DNA from 2 places in the Pseudoalteromonas sp. L21 genome. Region 1 is predicted to be linked to the other one. Evidence: predicted binding sites of a transcription regulator. Region 1 holds the regulator's gene; the other holds the start of a gene.
The links. The regulator ArgR, encoded in region 1, controls arginine synthesis, uptake and breakdown. The targets are predictions, from matches to a motif close to ANTGAATANNTATTCANT.
Positions count from the first base shown of each region.

Region 2: a site for ArgR is predicted at 2,220-2,237, ahead of gltB (glutamate synthase large subunit). Genes of this name have one in related genera too.

Region 1 covers NZ_JAKKCV010000006.1:188,213-192,918, forward strand. Annotated here, with positions in the region: gene ispB (octaprenyl diphosphate synthase) at 1-809, shown strand, start outside; gene mdh (malate dehydrogenase) at 905-1,840, opposite strand; gene argR (transcriptional regulator ArgR) at 2,066-2,533, shown strand; gene L3V41_RS17275 (Dyp-type peroxidase) at 2,530-3,429, opposite strand; gene L3V41_RS17280 (ABC transporter ATP-binding protein) at 3,492-4,535, opposite strand; gene L3V41_RS17285 (iron ABC transporter permease) at 4,532-4,706, opposite strand, start outside.
Region 2 covers NZ_JAKKCV010000003.1:48,025-52,730, forward strand. Annotated here, with positions in the region: gene gltB (glutamate synthase large subunit) at 1-2,119, opposite strand, end outside; gene L3V41_RS09030 (HlyD family efflux transporter periplasmic adaptor subunit) at 2,800-4,053, shown strand; gene L3V41_RS09035 (ABC transporter ATP-binding protein) at 4,072-4,706, shown strand, end outside.

The DNA.
Region 1 (4,706 bases):
CGGCAAAAGCATTAGGCTATGAAGGTAAAGATCACATTACGCTTGCCACCATCATAGAGTTTATTCATACCGCAACCTTACTACATGATGATGTAGTAGATGAGTCTAACCTACGCCGAGGAACACCCACGGCTAATGCCGAGTTTGGTAATGCAGCGAGCGTATTAGTAGGCGACTTTATCTATACTCGTTCATTCCAGTTAATGGTTGGGCTAGGTAAAATGCCTATTATGCAAACACTTGCAGATGCAACGAATGTCATCGCAGAAGGCGAAGTACTACAATTAATGAACTGTAATGACCCTGACACCACAGAACAAAGCTATATGCAGGTTATTTATAGTAAAACTGCCAAATTATTTGAGGCAGCGACCGGTTTAGCAGCCATTATCACTGAGCAAGATCAACAAACCCTTGATGCCTTAAACTTATACGGCATGCATTTAGGCACCGCCTTCCAGCTTGTTGATGATGTGCTTGATTACAATGCTGATGCCACGCAACTTGGTAAGAATATTGGTGATGATTTAGCTGAAGGTAAACCTACCCTACCGCTAATCTACGCAATGCAAAAAGGCACACCAGAGCAAGTTAAGCTAGTACGCGAAGCCATTGAGCTGGGTAATGGTATGGATCACTTAGAGAGCATTCTAACGGCATTAGCTGATACTAAAGCTCTTGAGTTTGCGATGCAAAAAGCAGAACAAGAAGCCGACAAAGCGATTGCTTGTATTGCTTTTTTACCAGATACACCGTACAAGCAAGCACTTGAGAGTTTAGCCCGCATCGCCGTTGCGCGGGATCATTAAACCCAATTTATTCGAGCCACAAAAAAGCCTGCAATTGCAGGCTTTTTTATTATTAGGGTCATCCTCTAGAGAATACCCCCATTTTCATCTGGGTATTAGCCGTTGATGAAATCAACACCTTCTTGGATGTCTTTGTTAAGTGTCGCTAACATATCGTTCTTAGCTTGCTCTTCAAAAGCACTTAATTCACCGTAAGAAAGGATTTCTTCAACACCGTTTTTACCTAAACGTACTGGGTGTGCGAAGTAGGCTGCGTCACCGTTCTCAACTGCAACGTATGCGTAATCAACAACGTCTTCACCTTGTAAGCCTTTAACTAAAGACATACAAAAACGCGCTGCGGCTGCACCCATTGAAAGCGTCGCTGAACCGCCACCCGCTTTAGCGTTAACAACTTCAGTACCTGCATTTTGGATACGTGGTGTTAATGCTGCAACTTCTTCGTCAGTGAAAGTAACACCTTCAACTTGAGAAAGAAGAGGAAGAATAGTCGTACCTGAGTGACCACCGATCACTGGAACTTTAACGTCTGTAGCGCTTAAACCTTTAAGTTCAGCAACAAATGCTTCTGAACGGATCACGTCAAGTGTTGTGATACCGAATACACGATTCGCATCGTAAGTGCCCGCTTTTTTGAATACTTCAGCAACGATTGGCACAGTGCCGTTAACTGGGTTAGTGATGATACCTACTAACGCTTTAGGGCAGTTTCTTACGATGCCTTCAGCTAATGTTTTGATGATACCTGCGTTTACGTTGAAAAGGTCCGCACGGTCCATACCCGGCTTACGTGGCATACCCGCTGGGATAAGAACGATATCACAACCAGCTAATGCTGCATCTAGGTCGTCAGCACCAAAGCCTTCAACTTTAACGTCTGTTGGGATGTGAGAAAGATCAACCGCTACACCAGGAACAACAGGGGCAACATCGTATAACGATAATTCAGAACCTGCAGGTAAACTTGTTTTTAATAATAAAGACAATGCTTGGCCGATACCGCCAGCTGCGCCTAAAACAGCAACTTTCATTGGAATTCTCCGTAATTTGAGGTAGGAAATACTTGTGGCCCTAAAGATAATGAAATTAGCGACTAAAAACAAATTTATCCTGCTTATTTCGCATATAATTTCGACCATAGTTGTAAACTATGTTGTAAAGTGCCTTCATTTAGCCGACAAATTCAAACAAATACTGCATAAGTATGCATAATTGTGTAGAATTACTTCACATTTTATGAATAAAGATACGACAGCATGCAACCTCAAGATAAACAAGAAGCACTAATCAAAGCGTTTAAATCGTTATTAAAAGAAGAAAACTTCGGCTCACAAGGTGAAATTGTAGATGCATTAAAAGAGCAAGGCTTTGATAACATCAGCCAGAGTAAAGTCTCGCGCATGTTGAGTAAATTTGGTGCGGTACGTACTCGTAACGCGAAACAAGAAATGGTGTATTGCTTACCGGCCGAAATGGGCGTACCAACGGCGAAAAGCCCGTTGCGTCAGCTTGTTATCGACATTATGCATAACGAAATGATGATCATTATTCGCACCAGTCCAGGGGCTGCGCAGCTTATTGCACGTTTACTTGATTCATTAGGTAAAGCAGACGGTGTGCTAGGAACCATTGCAGGTGACGATACTATTTTTATCGCCCCTGCAAAAGTGTCTGAAATTGATGTTACGCTTGAGCGTGTTCGCACCTTATTCGATACTGTTTAAAGTTGCTTTAGAAAATTCACTGACGGGGCGAAAAATGCCGAACCCATATCAGCTTGTGTAAAATCAAGCCAATGATCATAATGCTCGCCCTGCCCTAAACGACTTTTCAGTACGTGTTCAAATGAGTCACCTTGTGCGGCACACGACACCATGAGTATGCCCTGTTTGTGAACGTCGCCAAATGGCATACTCTGATTGAGTAATAGCGGCAGACCATGCTCATCTTTGAGCTCTGATCTCACTGCATGGCTCGTTTCAATTGCCGGCACAACTAAGGTATTATCAAGGCGAGTACGCCCCATTATTTGCTCTTGCTCTGATAAAGACAAGTACTGCCACACCGTTAGATCGTGGACAAACCGCTGCACATGAATATAACTACCTTGATCTTCAAAATGCCCTGGTTTATTGACTAGTGCCGTACTGCGTTTTTGTCTACCGTGAGGTGTGTCGCCGGCGTAGATAAAACCATTAAAATCTCGCCCATCTAAAAAGCGAAAGTTACGAACTTGCTCCACTAGCTCAACATCCGGTGTAAACAATTTTAAAATTTGCAGGGCAAATAAATGATTGACGTCTTCACGGTCAGAGCGAATTTGCACAAATAAATCGAACGGTTGTGCGCTTACAACATGTTCACTGTGTGTGACATTTGGAAAGCTTTGTAATTGACTTGGAATAAACTCAGGCAATATATGCGGCCAATATTGCGCCCCAACAGCAACAACACAAGACAGCATAGCCTCAGAGAACTGATCAGAAAATTCGTCTTGTATTACATTTACACGCTTTAGCTTTTTTCGTAATGACTCATCGTGGCCATCATAGACGTTAAAAAACAGGTGCAAACCATGTAAGTTTGCTTCAGCACAAATCCCAGATTGCGCTTGCGCCATAGTGAATCCTTAGCTATTCATTATCAGGCACACAATCAACAATTTAGGATTTCACATCATGTTTAATCTCGAAAAAAATTGACCGTGTGCGGCATTATTTTTATTTTTACTGGCTGTTCGACCGAGAAAACGTGGTCTTGCTCTGCGGCCACTTCGAGCTCCTGCCCTGCAATATTAATACGGTACACATAACGCGTGCCGATAAAACGTCTTTGCAAAATAGTTAAGCCTTGAGCATCGCCATTTTCTGCTTTACACAACTGGATATGATGAGGGCGCACATAAATTTGACCTTGTACGCAATCATGGTTACCTGCATTGGTTGACGATACAACCCCGAACACCGTCTCATATTCAGTTGCGGTTAATGCTTTTGCCGTTAAGTATATGCCCGTACCAAGAAACTCTGCAACCACCTTTGAGTTAGGTTGGCTAAATAACTGCTCAGCAGAGCCTTGTTGGGCTATTTTTCCACCATGCATAACAGCAAGTGTATCAGCAAAGGCAAACGCCTCTTCTTTTGAATGGGTAACAAATACCGCAGAAACTTTTTGCGCTTTGATAATCCGACGAATATCGGCAATTAGCTCAAACCTTACTTGGGTATCAATATTTGAAAATGGCTCATCAAGAAGTAACAAACTTGGTTTATAAGCAAGTGCACGGGCAATCGCGACTCGTTGCTGTTGGCCACCTGAGAGCTGGTGAGGATATCGCTTGGCACAACCATCAAGCTTAACTAAAGTGAGCATCTCGTTCACTCGCTCACGTTTTTGCTCTTTACTCATCGTGTTGAGACCAAACGCAATATTGTCACTCACTGTAAGATGAGGAAATAACGCATAATCTTGAAACATCATGCCGATATTGCGCTTTTGGGGTGCAACAAAAACCCCATTATCGTTCACAATATTAGAATCGATACTCATGTAGCCTTGCTCAGGCTGCAAAATTCCCGCGATTGCTTTTAGGGTTGTGGTTTTGCCACAGCCACTGGCCCCTAATAAACACACTATTTCGTCTTGCTTCACATTGAGGCTTAACCCACTCAAAACCTTAGTGCCATTGTACTGATAAGCTAAGTCTTTAATTACTAAATGGCTCATGAGTGATGTTGCTCCATCGAACGATTAACGAAATACAAAGGAATAAGCCCCACTAAAACAATCAATAACGCTGAAATTGAGGCAAGCTCCAACTGCTCATCACTAACATACTGAAACACATGGGTTGCCAGTGTTTCAAAGTTAAATGGCCTTAATAATAATGCGGCGGGC
Region 2 (4,706 bases), on a different contig from region 1:
TGTTTATCGCATTACGATACGCAAGCGTTACTTCACAATAAGTCTTATTGATCACCTTACTATCACTCATAGCAACCAGTGATTCATAAGCAAGGTATGGGTAAATTGCTGTTGCACCAAAGCCGAGTAATACAGCGAATTGATGAGCATCGCGAACACTGCCTGATTCAATGATAATGTTTGATTCACAGCGCAAGTTATTATCAACTAAACGTTTCTGAATAGAGCCTACCGCCATCGCAGCAGGAATAGGCAACTGTGTTTCGCTGAAGTTACGGTCGCTTAACACTAACATCACACAACCAGCAGCCGCTTTCTCTTGCGCTTCGTCACAAATACGTGTGATAGCGCTTTCAAGCCCCTCTTCTACTGTGTAAGTGATATCAATTTTGCAGTAGCTGTAATATTTATCATCAGCATTAAGTAACTGCTGCATATCTGCATACATCAAGATTGGTGTATCAAACTGCAAACGCTTAGCGTGACCAGTGGTTTCGTTAAATACGTTTTGCTCACTACCAATACAGGTTGCCAGTGACATAACGTGATTTTCACGAAGCGGGTCAATCGGTGGATTCGTTACTTGCGCAAACTTCTGTCTAAAGTAATCAAATAACGAGCGGTGACCTTCTGACAGTACGGCAAATGGAGTGTCATCACCCATTGAACCTGTCGCTTCTTGACCGTTTTCACCCATCACACGAATAACACTATCAAGCTCTTCGTTAGTGAAACCAAACATCTTTTGATATTTAAGCAATGTTTCGTCATCAAATGAACGATTACCCGCATCTTTTTCAGAGAGCTGCTCGAACGGTATTAAACGCTTAACATTTGCTTCGAGCCATGCTTTGTATGGATGACGTGACTTAAGATCTTGGTCAATTTCATCTGAATGCCAAATTTTACCTTGATGAGTATCAATAACTAACAGCTCGCCAGGGCCAACACGGCCTTTTTCAACCACTTCGTCTGGTGCATAGTCCCAAATACCCACTTCTGAGGCGAGTGTTATAAAACCATCTTGGGTGATCACATAACGCGCTGGACGTAAACCGTTGCGATCAAGGTTACAGGCTGCAAAACGACCGTCAGACATGACAATACCAGCAGGGCCATCCCATGGTTCCATATGCATTGAGTTAAAGTCGTAGAATGCACGTAGGTCTTCATCCATAGCACGGTTTTTTTGCCATGCAGGCGGTACAAGCATACGCATTGCACGGAATAAATCCATGCCACCCGCTAAGAACAACTCAAGCATATTGTCTAAGCTTGAAGAGTCAGAACCGCTTTCATTTACGAACGGTGCAGCTGATTGCAAATCAGGGATAAGTGGTGAGGCAAACTTATACGCACGGGCACGGGCCCACTGGCGGTTACCTTGAATGGTATTAATTTCACCATTGTGTGCTAAATAACGGAATGGCTGCGCTAATGGCCAACGAGGTTGTGTATTGGTAGAAAAACGTTGATGAAATACACAAATCGCACTGGTCATGCGAATGTCAGCTAAATCTAAATAAAAGTTAGGTAAGTCAACTGGCATCATTAAGCCTTTATAGACAGTGACCAAACCAGATAAGCTGGCAATATAAAAATGTTCATCGTTTTCAAGGCGCTTTTCTGCACGACGACGCGCAACATATAAACGGCGCTCTAAATCTTTCGGACGCCAGCCTTCTGGGGCGCTAACAAAAATTTGTTCAAAGCCTGGTAGTTGTTTTTTTGCAATTGGCCCTAAACATGACGCATCAGTCGGTACAACGCGCCAGCCTTGAATGCTCAAGGTTTCTTTTTCGAGTTCTTCACTCAACACATCTTTAGCTGTTTGCGCAAGTACAGGATCGGCATTCAAAAATACCATGCCTACGGCGTAGTTCTTTCCTAGGTGCCAGTCATGTTCGCTAGCAATAGCACGAAAGAAACTATCGGGTTTTTGCATTAATAAACCACAACCATCACCGGTTTTACCATCGGCAGAAATACCGCCACGGTGCTCCATACGATCAAGCCCTGTGATTGCTGTTCGGATCAAGCGGTGACTCGCTTGTCCATTGACTTGGGCTATCAAGCCAAAGCCACAATTATCTTTTTCTAATTTTGAGTCGTATAACATAGACCCCTCCCCTTGCTACAACGACCAGCCCTTTAGTCTCTTGTGACAGGGCTAGCAGACGAACAAAACTATCGCCAAATAATCTCTGAGTCAATAGAGTTTTGAATACATATTCATATTCATGAATATTTCTCATTTAAATGCACTTAGTAAATTCTATGCTAATTTTTTACATTTAGGCGTATTTTCACCGTTATTTTTTTATGACACTGGTGTCATATTTAACAACTTGTAAAAGAAAAATTTCAAAAACCACTCTTTACGTTAACGTAAACTGACAACTAAAATGAATAAATATTCACTTTTTGAATGATAATGCAGAATTTAGATATCACCTACTCACATAAACCAGACTCGCTAGGCACTTACTGTAACTCTTTAGATAACTATTTACGCTTACACTCCTAAAAGCTTGCTCTTTACGCGCACGTAAACCCACTTATTAAAAAGTGTCCGCTGCGGACACTTTTTCTGTCCGCGGACATTGAAACAACATCAATAGAATCAATAAACCTTTATAAATCAATATAATAAAAGTTGGCATATTGTTGGTATATAAAATTACATCAGCAGATTTAAGGACAGGACATGTTCACTTTTAGTTTATTTATTGCATCGCCACTCACCATGCTAGTAGTGGGTTTCATGATTATGTTAGTTGAGAACATTAAGGAACTATGATGATAAAAGATACCAGTGCTCAGGATATCTCGGTGACGAAGAAGAATAACTTTGCAAAACCAGTTGCACTAATTATCGGTGTATTATTAATTGGCTCGGTTGCTATAGGCAGTATTTTTGCGGACACCGAAGGCAGTATTTCCGTTGAGAAGGCAAGCCTACAAATCAGCAAAGTAACTCAGCAACCTCTCATTAGAGATGTCGCCGCCAGTGGCAAAATCGTTGCTGCAAATGCGCCCAAAGTATACAGCCCTGAACGCGGCTTTGTGGATTTGAAAGTAAAAGCAGGTGACAGCGTAAAAAAAGATGACGTCATCGCAATTGTAAAAAGCCCTGAGCTAACAAATGAGCTAAAACAGCAACAATCTGTACTTGCAAGGCTTGATGGTGAGCTTCAACGCAAGCAACTCGAAGCACGTAGACAAAAATTAAGCTTAACGAAAGCGCTCGACCTTGCTCAGGTTGAACTTAATGCTGCGGACCGTGAAAACCGTCGTGCCCAATTATCTATAAAGAAAAACTTAATAAGCCAAATTGATTTAGAAAAAGCAGTCGATGATTTAGCAAGAGCAAAACTTTCTTATAAACATGCTGAGCAAGAGGTTGCGCTTGCAAAAGATACCCTTGCCTTTGAGTTAAAAGCCGCAGAGCGAGATCTAGCAAGACAGCAGCTTATCGTTGATGATTTATTTCGCCAAGTAAATGACCTAACTATCATAGCCACTGTGAGCGGCATCGTGGGGAATTTACTTGTGCAACAAAAAGAGGCCGTAACTCAAAGTCAGCCATTAATGACTTTGGTGGACTTAAGTAACTTTGAAGCCGAACTTCAAGTGCCAGAAAGCTATGCCAATGAATTAGGTTTAGGGATGCAAGTCGAACTAACGCTCGGTGCTCGTCATGTGACGGGAACACTGTCAGCTATATCTCCGGAAGTAAACAACCGCGAAGTGACAACACGAGTACGATTTGATGATGAACTGGTTGGAATTCGCCAAAATCAACGTCTCACAGCCCGCATTCTCTTAGAAAATCGCGACAATGTTTTACAAGTAAAGCGCGGCGCCTTTTTACAACAAGGTGGGACGCGTGCTTATCGAATCGATGGTGATATGGCTTACTTAATCGATATAAAAACAGGCGCTAGCAGTATTAACGCTGTGGAGCTCTTAGAAGGCGTTCAAGTTGGCGATCAATTAATCATCTCTAACTACGACCGTTATAAACAAGCACCGGTACTCGTTTTACGTTAACAACAAGGAATTATAATTATGCTTAAAATGAATAACATCAATAAAGTGTATCAAACTGAAATGGTACAAACTCATGCACTTCGTGATTTTAACCTACAAGTAGATGAGGGTGAATTTATTGCAGTGACAGGCCCAAGCGGCTCAGGTAAAACCACGTTTTTAAACATTGCAGGAATGCTAGAGCCATTTAATGAGGGCCAATATCTATTAGACGGAATTGATGTCGGTAAACTCAATGACAATCAACGTGCCGACCTTCGTAATCAAAAAATCGGTTTTATTTTCCAAGGTTTCAACCTCATCCCTGACTTGAACCTATACGAAAATATCGAAGTACCCCTTCGTTACCGTGGGATTAAAGCAGCCGAGCGTAAACGTCGAATTGAGCAATGTTTAGAGCAAGTTGGTCTAGCGTCACGTGCAAAACACCTTCCTCAACAGCTCTCTGGCGGACAACAGCAACGTGTAGCTATTGCTAGAGCCCTTGCTGGTGAACCTCGTTTTTTACTTGCCGATGAGCCAACGGGTAACCTTGATAGCTTAATGGCTCGCCAAGTAATGGAACTACTTGAACAAATAAATCGTGATGGTGCAACTATTGTGATGGTTACTCACGATCCTGAACTTGCTCGCAGAGCACCTCGAAACATTCA